3 regions of the Robbsia betulipollinis genome follow, and region 1 is predicted to be linked to each of the others. Evidence: predicted binding sites of a transcription regulator. Region 1 holds the regulator's gene; each other region holds the start of a gene.
What was found. Region 1 encodes LexA, which represses DNA repair genes until DNA is damaged. Its sites were predicted from a motif close to ACTGTATNNNNATACAGT; they were not measured.

Region 1 (3,253 bases):
CTGTTTTTTTCATAGGCGGTCAGTTCGCTCTCCCGCCCGTAAAACTTCGTCGCGCAACCGGCGAGCGCCGTACAAACGATCAGGGTACTCAGTAGTCGTCTTTTCATGGTCCTTCGCCTGCAGCGATACGCGGTGCGCTGTCGAGCGAGCAGCGGACCGACCCACTCCTGCCTTGCACAGCCAGGTGTTTCAAAGTGAAACTCAGCCTACCGGCGGTTCCGCTGCTTCGCCTTGTCCCGGTGGGTCGTTGGGCGCAGCGTCGCGCCCTTCGTCGGCCCGGTCGGGAATCGCGCTCTTTTCGTTGTCGCTATGCTTGGCCACCGTAACGTCTGCTGCCGGTGCCGCGGGGGTCTTGTTGTCTTCGCTCATTCGGATTCTCCTGTCATGGTTGACTCAGTCGTCAAGCAATAATGATACCAGTGCGTTGCTCACCTCAGGAGTGCTTATCTCCGTTCGCGTACGATACATCTGCAGACAGGGCAAAAACCAGGCAAGACGCGGGTGCAACGTGGGGATTGAGGCCAGGGGCGGGGGCGAGGATCAGATCGAACGGCCCGCTTCGTTTCCCGTTGTCATCATGGCCGCGCTCTCGTCCGCGATGCAGCGATCGATCATCCGGCATATTGCGTCGATCTTTCCGACCATGGTGGTGCCCGAACTGCCACGATAAACGCGCACCGCGCTGCGGGTCGCGGATAGCGGCGTGACCTGAACCGGACGTACGGAGGCCGTGCGCTTGATGCCGCCACCCGCGATTCCCGAGCCGAAGCGTTGCGATTCGGCAGGCGTCGCCGCTGCTGCGGGAAACTCGCCCTTGTCGCCCTTGTCGCCCTTGTCCCGGCAGGAGCGAAAGACGCGGGTGAGTCGCGCTCGCCCGAAGGTATGAAGCGCGGTACTGGCAGACAACAGGCGGACGAGCCTCGACATGACGTTTCTCCGTTCAAAGTTGGGTAGGACGTATGAGACCGACGGCGATACCTTCGAGCTCAAAGTCCGTTCGCTCGCGGTCGACCAAAATATTCGAAAAATCAGGGTTTTCTGCAATCAACTCGACGCCCGTGGCAGTGCGCTTGAAACGCTTCACCGTCACTTCGTCGCCCAGTCGCGCCACAACGATCTGGCCGTCGTTCGCTTCGCGGCGACGTTGCACCGCGAGGAGATCGCCATCGAGAATACCCGCGTCACGCATGCTCAGGCCCCTGACCGTGAGCAGATAATCCGGCTTGTTCGAGAACATCGCCGGATCGCAGCCGTACTGACGCAAGACGTGTTCCTGCGCCAGAATCGGATTGCCGGCCGCGACCTGACCTATGAGCGGAAGAAACAGTGCGCGCGTTAGCGAGGCGGCCGGTGCGGCGTCGTTCGCCGCGTCCGGTTGGACGATCCGGATACCGCGCGATGCACCCGGCGCCAGTTCGATTACGCCCTTGCGGGCGAGCGCACGCAAGTGTTCCTCGGCGGCGTTCGCCGAGCTGAATCCCAATTCCGCGGCAATCTCCGCGCGTGTGGGCGGGAAGCCGCTGCGCTCGATGGCACGCTGCACTAATTCAAAGACTTGCTGCTGTCGTGCGGTAAGCTTGAGCATGACGTCGTTCCTGGATGCGATACTGTAATTCTATACAGTATTTTCCGGCTGGCAACCTTTTTCGCCGGTCGCCGCCGCATGTCCGTCATCGATGTGGGTCCCATGCGACGTGGCAATTGCGGTTGCAAGTAGCGTGCCTCTGTGCGCTACAGTCGCGGTTTCCCCATCCTTCGCCCCGGTTGTTTCCAGATGAATGTTCCTCCTGCTTCAACACCGTATTTTCCCGCTGGCGATGCGCCAGCCCGCGTGGCGCCGGACGCCATCGGCGCACTGCCCGCCGCATCGCCTGTCACGCCTGCGGGTCCGCCGCTTGCCGCCGCTGCCGGAAGGGCTGCCGCGGCACGACCGGCGACCCTGCCGCGCGTGGTGATACTGGGCACGGGCGGAACGATCGCCGGGTCGGGCGCAAGCGCGGCAGAATCCCTTCATTACCGCGCGGGCGCGCTCACGCTCGACGTGCTGTTGGCGGCGGTTCCCGGTCTCGATCGGCTGGCCGCCATCGCGTCCCGGCAATTCGCCGCAATCGACAGCAAGGATGCCAGTCTCGATTTCCTGTGTGGTCTGAGTCGCGAGGTCAACGCGGTGCTGGCACGCGACGATGTCGATGGCGTCGTGATCACGCATGGCACCGATACGCTGGAAGAAACGGCTTACTGGCTGCATCTGACGGTGGGCAGCGACAAACCGGTCGTGATGACTGCGGCGATGCGTCCCGCGACCGCACTCTCGGCGGACGGCCCGGCGAATCTCTTCGACGCGGTCACGCTCGCCGCGGCACCGGCTGCGCGCGGACAGGGCGTGCTGGTGGCATTCGGCAACCGCATCCACTCCGCACGCGATGTGGTCAAGGCGAGTAGTCACTCGGTGAACGCTTTCGCCTCGCCGGAATCGGGCGCACTGGGTTGGGTTCAGGATGGCCAGGTCGCGTTCGCACGGGCCGCTCAGGATCTGCACACCGGGTTGCACACCGGGTTGCACACCGGGTTGCACACATCCGGTAGCCGTTTCGCCCGTGCATCGGGCTGGCAGGCCGCGGATCTGGCCGCCGTCGATATCGTGGTGAGTCATGGAGGCGTTTCGCCCAGGTACATCGACGCCCTGATGCGCGATTCCGCCGGGCGGGTGGCCGGCGTGGTCGTCGCCGGTACCGGCAATGGCTCGCTGCATGCCGATCTGCAGCAGGCGTTGGCGCAGCTGCCGGGCGCCGGCATCGCGGTCGTGCGCTCCAGCCGTGCGCTGGAGGTACGTGTGACGCGTGGCGCGGCGGTCGACGATGCGGCGCTCGGCTTCGTGGCGAGCGGTACGCTGAACCCGTACAAGGCACGGCTGCTATTGCTGCTCGCGCTATCGGACGGCATCGCGGCGCCCACTGCCCTGCAGACCCTGTTCGATGCCTATTGAAGCGTTTTTCCATAGCGCATGACCGACATCCGGTGCCGCTCATCCGGTGCCGCTCAGCGAGCCCGCGCCGCATCCTCCAGCTGCGCGCGCAGTGCCGCCACCAGAGCCCGCACCCCGGCGAGGTCCGCCAGAAAATCGCGATTCGCCCGAGAGAGCCGGACGGCAGCGCGCGCCGTGTCGCCGGCGTCCGGCGCCGAACGTGCCACAGGGCGAGCGTCGTGCGACGCGTTTTCGTCATCGTCGGCCTCCGGCGCAAGGCCGGCGGCG
Region 2 (3,253 bases), on a different contig from region 1:
CGCGATGGCGGCGCTTCCGCTGCGATACCGTAAATCGCCCCGGCATCGCATTCCAGGGTCTTGACCGCCCCCGCGAGCAGGTGCGTGAGCGCCGTCGCCGCATGCGAGGCGGGAACTCGCGGTCCCGAAAAATCCATCGTATCGTCTCTTGTGAATTCCCCGCCTTTGGCGGTTGCCATCGGGCGCGGGTGGCCGTGGGTGGCTCGTACTGACAAATACGCCTTGCGGAACATCGTCGCTCGCCCCTGCCTCCTCTCCGCTAACGGCCGGGAAGGGCGAATATTGAGACATTTTAAACAGGGGTTTGATTTTTCGGGAAAACCTTCACGCGGGCCCGTGAAAGCGCATGACACCCTCTAGGAAAACAGCAGGCGCAACGCCGGCAACACCAGGCTCAGTCCGGCGCCCGACAGCAGGACGAAGACCACGCGTTTGACCGCAGTAGGCGACAAGCGTGGGGGATGCCGCTGGCACGCCCAGGTCAGGCCCAGCACCACCGGCAGCGCCTCGATGGACAGCAGCGCCGACGCCGCGTCGAAGCGGCCTTGCGAGACGATCAACACCAGGCGAAGCACCGCGTTGACGGCGAACAGCAGGACGAGCGTCTCCCGGATCGTACCGGCGGCCAGTGGCTGCCGGTACATCTGGAACACCATCGGCGGGCCGGCGCTGGCGAACAGTCCTCCCATCACGCCCGACAAACCGCCGTAAAAGGCGAACGAGGCCCTGCCGGAAACCGTCTCGCGGCGGCGGCGCGCGACCACCAGCAGCAGGCTGCACACCAGCACGGCGATCCCCAGCAACAGGCGCAGCACGGTCACCGCGCCACCGCTGATCCAGCCCAGCAGCGCGACGCCGAGCGCCACCCCCACCAGACTGCTGCCATAGATCGGCAAGGCCACGCCCGCGGGCAACTGCGGGCGGCGCCGCACCAGCAGTGCCGCGTTCGCCAGTACCATCACGTTCACCACGTTTGCCGCGGCGGGGAGCGGCGCGAGGTGGAAACTCGCCATCAGCGCGAGGAACACCAGCCCGAAGGCGAAACCGGTCAGCGTCTGCGTCAGCGTCGCCGCCGCCGTCACGACCAGGAAAAGGGCATGGTGAAGAAAAAGGGACAGCACGCCGCCTACGGCAAGATGCATCGGGATTCCAGCATGAAGGGAGGTCGGAAGAGCGCCGCACCGCGCGCAACGCGGCATCTTGCCAGAACCGGGACGACTCGTGCACACGGCGCACCGCGCCGTGGCCTGCAACGGACAGCGCGGACGCGAACGCGCGCGGCGGCGCAGCCCGGTCCGCGCGCGCCGCCGCGCCACGTACGCGCCGGTGCTATCATCGCTGTACGAATACACAGCACCCGCGTCCGCTTACGCCTTCTTTCGTGCCCGCCAGCTCCCCCGATCCCTACTACTATCTCGCGAACTTCGAGCGGGCGATCCGTTGGGTCGCCGAACGCAGCGACGATCTGCTCGATGCCGACGAGCGCGCATTCATCCGCGACTTTTCCCTGCTGCCGCGTGCCTCGCGCGCCCTGCTGGTGCGCATGGTGATGCGCCGCGGCTCCCTGTTCCGCACGGCACGCCTGGTCTACGAGGAAATCGGATGTCCGTTGGCCGCCAGCGCGCCGTTGTGCGCGCATGGCTGGCTCGACGCCGCGCCGCTGCTGACCCTCGACGACGTCTTCCGTCTGGTGACGAAAGTCGAACTGGCGCACGTTTTTCCCGACAGGCGCGCGGTGCTGCGCGGCCGCAAGTCCGACGCGCTCGACAGCCTGCGGCGCGACCACCCCGACGCCCGCCCCTATGCGCAATGGCACCCCACCGCGGACGACGCGGTGTTGCAGGTCACGATCGGCGCGCGGGTCGACCGGCTGCGCCTGCTGTTTTTCGGCAATCTGCACCAGGACTGGAGCGAGTTCGTGCTGGCCGACCTGGGCGTCTTCCAGTACGAGCAGGTGGCATTCGAGCGCTCGTCGCGCGCCTTCCAGTGCCGCGCGGACGTCGACGCCTATCTGGTGCTGCACGCGTGCCGCGAAACGCTCGAATTGCTGGGCACGGCACACGATGACGATGCCTTCGATGCACTGCTGCACGTGGCGATGTCGGACACGGACATCACCGCCGCATCCACGCGCGCCAACTCCTGGCTTGCGCATCGCCGCGACAAGCTGCTGTTCCGGCTCGGGCAGCATTGCGAGCGGCGGCAGGACTGGACACGCGCGCTGGCGGTCTACCAAGGCAGCGCATACCCGGGCGCGCGACACCGGCGCATGCGCGTCCTGGAGCGCGCGGGCAGGCCCGACGCGGCCCTCGCCCTCGCGCGGGTCGCGCTCGATGCACCGGAAAGCGACGCCGAAGCGCAGCGCGTCGCGCGCATGCTGCCGCGCCTGCACCGCGCACTGGGCACGCCGCTCGCGCGCCAGCCCGCCGCGCCGCGGCTCGCCAAGACCCGGCTGGTGCTGCCCCGGCCGAGCGGACCGTTCAGCGTCGAGCGCATCGCGTGCGAAGCGCTGGCCGAACCCGGCACGGTCGTCCACTACGTCGAGAACGCCCTGCTCAACTCCCTGTTCGGCCTGCTTTGCTGGGATGCGATCTTCGCCGCCGTGCCCGGCGCGTTTTTCCATCCGTTCCAGAGCGGACCGGCCGACCTGCATGCGCCCGACTTCGCCGCGCGCCGCACGCCGTGGTTCGCGGCCGCGCTCGCGCAACTCGATGGCGAGGACTACAAGGCGACGATCCTGCGCCACTTTCATGCGAAGGCCGGCCTGCAGTCGCCATTCGTCTTCTGGGGCTGGCTCACCGACGACCTGCTGCAGCTCGCGCTGCGCTGTCTGCCCGCCGCGCATCTGAAACGCTGCTTCGAACGGCTGATGGTCGACGTGGTCGCGAATCGCACCGGCTTTCCCGACCTGATCCGTTTCTGGCCCGAGGAAGGCCGTTACGAGATGGTCGAAATCAAGGGGCCGGGCGACCGGCTCCAGGACAACCAGCTACGCTGGCTGGCGTACTGCGCGGCGCACGACATGCCGATGCGCGTCGTGCATGTCGAGTGGGAGGCGGCATGACGCTTCCGCCATTCCCGGCCGATCTCCATATCCTGCTATTCCTTCCCGAAAAACCCTTCCGTACGACCTTTCCATGACAACACGTCGATCTTTCGTCAAGCTCTCGTTGGGCGCCGCCCTGTTCCCGGCGCTCCTCCCCGCGGCGTCTTTCGCCGCCGAGCGTCAGATCATCCGCCTGTGGCCGGACGC
Region 3 (3,253 bases), on a different contig from region 1:
CAGGTCGAGCGTCGCGCTGCGACAACATTTCGCGGCGGCCTTCCGGACGTCGCCTTCGGCTTACCGGCGGGCGTTCCGGGACTGTGCGCCGTTGCCCGCTCGCCCCACATCGTCATGCGATGGCGAGGCCGGTTGACGCGGGATGGCGATATATCGGAGTATTCGGAGCGGGTTGTCGCCATTCGGCGCACGCTTCTCCCCATCCGTTGTCCTTTCACACACACGAGGTTCCCTGATGTCTGGTCGTTTTGTCGCAGCGTTGTTGGTCGTGGGTTCCCTGTTTGCGTTGGCCGGCTGCAACACCGTCGCGGGCATCGGCGACGACATTTCGGGGTCGGCCCGTAGCGTCAAGCGCGCGCTCTGAAGCCTGTATGACCCGGTCGAAGGCACCGCTTCCGAATCGCAAAAGTGGACGACTCCGTCTACAATTCCAGGATGACGACCAGGAGCGCGAGCGTGACGATGGGTGACGACGAAAGGGTGTCCCGTGGCGCGGCCGGCGATGCGAAGCGCGCCGAAGGGACGGCGCGCGCGCCCCGTCAGGCACGGGGCAAGGCGCGCGTGGAAACGATTCTCGATGCCACTGCCGCGGTGATCATGGAAAAGGGACTGAGCGGCGTCACGATGCACGGCGTCGCCAAGCAGGCCAGCACGCCGATCGGCTCGATGTATCACTTTTTCCCGGACCGGGATGCCTTGCTCGATGCGCTGGAGGAACGGCACGCGACCGGCACCGCGGAGATCGGCCGGGATATCGCTGCGACATCCGTAGACACGTGGCGGGCGCTCTCTCCGGAAGCGGTGGTGGACCGATTGGCCGCGCCGTACATCCGCTATCTGGAAAGCCACCCCGACTGTCTGTCCTTCATGTCGCGCAACTATCCGCCCCTGACGAACGATGATGCAGTGAACCGGTACAGGGCAGTCATCGATGCCCGGCTGCCGCAGGCGCAGGCAGCGGATCGCCAGCTCTACGCCGACATGCTTCACGCGCTCGCGTTGGGATGCATGACGGTGAAATTCGGCGCCGCGGCGGCGCCGGTCGCACGCGCCAGCCAATACCTGCGCGAAGTGCAGCGCGCGCTCACCGCCTATCTCACGGCGGTCGAAGCGGCGACCGGCGTCTGAACCAGGGCGGGGATGTCGCCCGCCTGGCGCCGTTACACGTTTTTGTCGACCAGCAAGCCCCGGCGCTCGTCGAAGCCCACCAGACGCGTGGCGCTGTGATAGCACTGGATTGCGAAAAGCCGGGTATTGGCGAGTTGTCCCTTGCGCTGCACGGGCTGCGCCGCCGGAACGACCGACAGGCGGGCAAGAGGCGAAAGCGTTGTCGTCAAATACATGATGCGGACTCCGGAAGCCAGGGCAGTGCGGAACGAACGCCTATCCGAAAACCCTGCGACAAGGCGGTGGTATGAGTGAAGTATGTCTTTACTAGACAAATTCGTCTAGTCAATAATTAGACATTCCTGTCTAATTATTGGCGTCCCTTGGGCCTTCCGTCGTGCCCTTTCATGGTGAACGCTTCGTGCAGAGTATGCCCGCGGCAGGCAAGAACCCTTTGTGCACGAACGCACGCTTCCCCTCATGTAAACCTCCTCGTCGTCATCCGCGCCACGGTTCGCGTCACGACTCGCAGCGGCGGCGCGTTTCGATAAAAATGGGGGCTTTTCCGAACTCACGCTATACTACTGTACATATATACAGTAAACGTGAAACCCGGCATGCTTTCGTCCGTCCTCCGCTCGCCAGAGTCCATCCATCCGTCGCTTTGGCGCGGCACGCAACTCGCACAGGGACGCGGCCCATGCGTCGATACCGGCGATGCCGCCTTTTCCCATGAATTACCGGGCGGCGGCTGGCCGCTGGGGGTGCTGGTCGAGCTGCTGATCCAGCAACCGGGCATCGGCGAACTGCGGCTGTTGCGCCCCGCCCTCGAAGCGCTCGGCGCGCGGCCGCTGATACTACTGGAGCCGCCGCACATGCCGAACCAGACGGCGTTCACGCACTGGGGCATGCCGCTCGACCGGCTGCATCTGATTCGCGCGCCCCGCGGCGCGGACGCGCTCTGGGCCGCCGAGCAGATCCTGCGCGCCGGAAGTTGCGGCGCCCTGCTGTTCTGGCAGGATCCCATCCGTCACGATGCGCTGCGCCGCTTGCATCTCGCCGCGCAGTCGTCGGACACGCTGTTCATCCTGTTCAGGCCGTTGAGCACCCTGCATCACGCCTCGCCGGCCCCCCTGCGGCTCGCGCTCAGGCCCGCGCAGGACAGCCTCCATGTCGAATTCGTCAAACGGCGCGGCCCGGCACGCGACCTTCCCCTGGCGGTCGCGCTCGGGCCGTCCCCTCTTCTCCTGAACCGTCATGCACCTGTGGATCGGCGTCCATCTACCGCACCTGTCCCTCGAAGTGTTCCGGCCCACCTGGTCGATTGAGCCGCATGCGGGTCTGGTGGTCCTGGAACACGAACGCGTGCTGGCCATGAGCCTCGCGGCCCGCGCGGCCGGCGTACGGCCGGGGATGCGGCGCGGCAGCGTGCTCGCGCTGTTGCCCGCCGCGGCGGTCAGGGATCGCGCGACCGCGCTGGAAAACAGGGCGCTACGCGGTCTCGCCACGGCGTTGATGCAGTATTCGCCGCAGGTCGCGCTGACGCCGGATGCCACCATCCTGATGGACGTGTCGGCGAGCCTGCGTCTGTTCGGCGGGATCCGCGCGCTGCGCGGCCGCGTCCGCACGACGATTCGCGCGTGCGGTCTGACCGCGCGTCTGAGCCTGGCGCCGACAGGCACCGGCGCCGGCATGCTGGCGCGCGCCGGCGCCGGCCATGCGCTGCGCCTGCACGCGCGCGACCGGGTTCCGGCGCACGCGCCGCGCCACGACGGCGCCGATGGCTGCCGGCGTTCGCTGGAAACCCTGCTGAACGGCTTGCCGCTGAGGCTTTTGCCGGCTGCCCAGCCCTTCGCCGAGTGGTTCGCCGGCCTGGGATGCGCGACGCTCGGCGACCTGCGCCGCCTGCCGCGCGCCGGCCTCAAGCGGCGCTGCGGCGACACGGTGCTCGACCGGCTCGATCAGGCGCTCGGCGCCGCCGCCGAAATGTTCGAATGGCTCAGCCTGCCGGAAAGCTTCGACATCCGTCATGAGTTGCCGGACCGCATCGAGCGCAGCGAAGCGGTGCTCGCCTACGTGGGCGCGCAGGTCGCGCAGTTGACCGGCTGGCTGGTGACCCGGCAAATGGCCGTGACGGGGATCCTGC

Region 2: the regulator LexA is predicted to act here: its motif matches at 1,338-1,355, upstream of OVY01_RS03040 (VRR-NUC domain-containing protein).
Region 3: the regulator LexA is predicted to act here: its motif matches at 1,691-1,708, upstream of imuA (translesion DNA synthesis-associated protein ImuA).

Annotation. Positions count from the first base shown of each region.
Region 1 covers NZ_JAPMXC010000002.1:112,391-115,643, forward strand. The annotation lists gene OVY01_RS12330 (hypothetical protein) at 1-107, opposite strand, end outside; gene OVY01_RS12335 (hypothetical protein) at 202-369, opposite strand; gene OVY01_RS12340 (hypothetical protein) at 541-927, opposite strand; gene lexA (transcriptional repressor LexA) at 941-1,585, opposite strand; gene OVY01_RS12350 (asparaginase) at 1,775-2,986, shown strand; gene OVY01_RS12355 (ATP-binding protein) at 3,040-3,253, opposite strand, start outside.
Region 2 covers NZ_JAPMXC010000001.1:695,587-698,839, forward strand. The annotation lists gene OVY01_RS03030 (putative bifunctional diguanylate cyclase/phosphodiesterase) at 1-137, opposite strand, end outside; gene OVY01_RS03035 (TSUP family transporter) at 357-1,142, opposite strand; gene OVY01_RS03040 (VRR-NUC domain-containing protein) at 1,382-3,064, shown strand; gene OVY01_RS03045 (alpha/beta hydrolase) at 3,138-3,253, shown strand, end outside.
Region 3 covers NZ_JAPMXC010000010.1:655,210-658,462, reverse strand. The annotation lists gene OVY01_RS20675 (hypothetical protein) at 236-364, shown strand; gene OVY01_RS20670 (TetR/AcrR family transcriptional regulator) at 436-1,128, shown strand; gene OVY01_RS20665 (hypothetical protein) at 1,161-1,343, opposite strand; gene imuA (translesion DNA synthesis-associated protein ImuA) at 1,725-2,435, shown strand; gene OVY01_RS20655 (Y-family DNA polymerase) at 2,365-3,253, shown strand, end outside.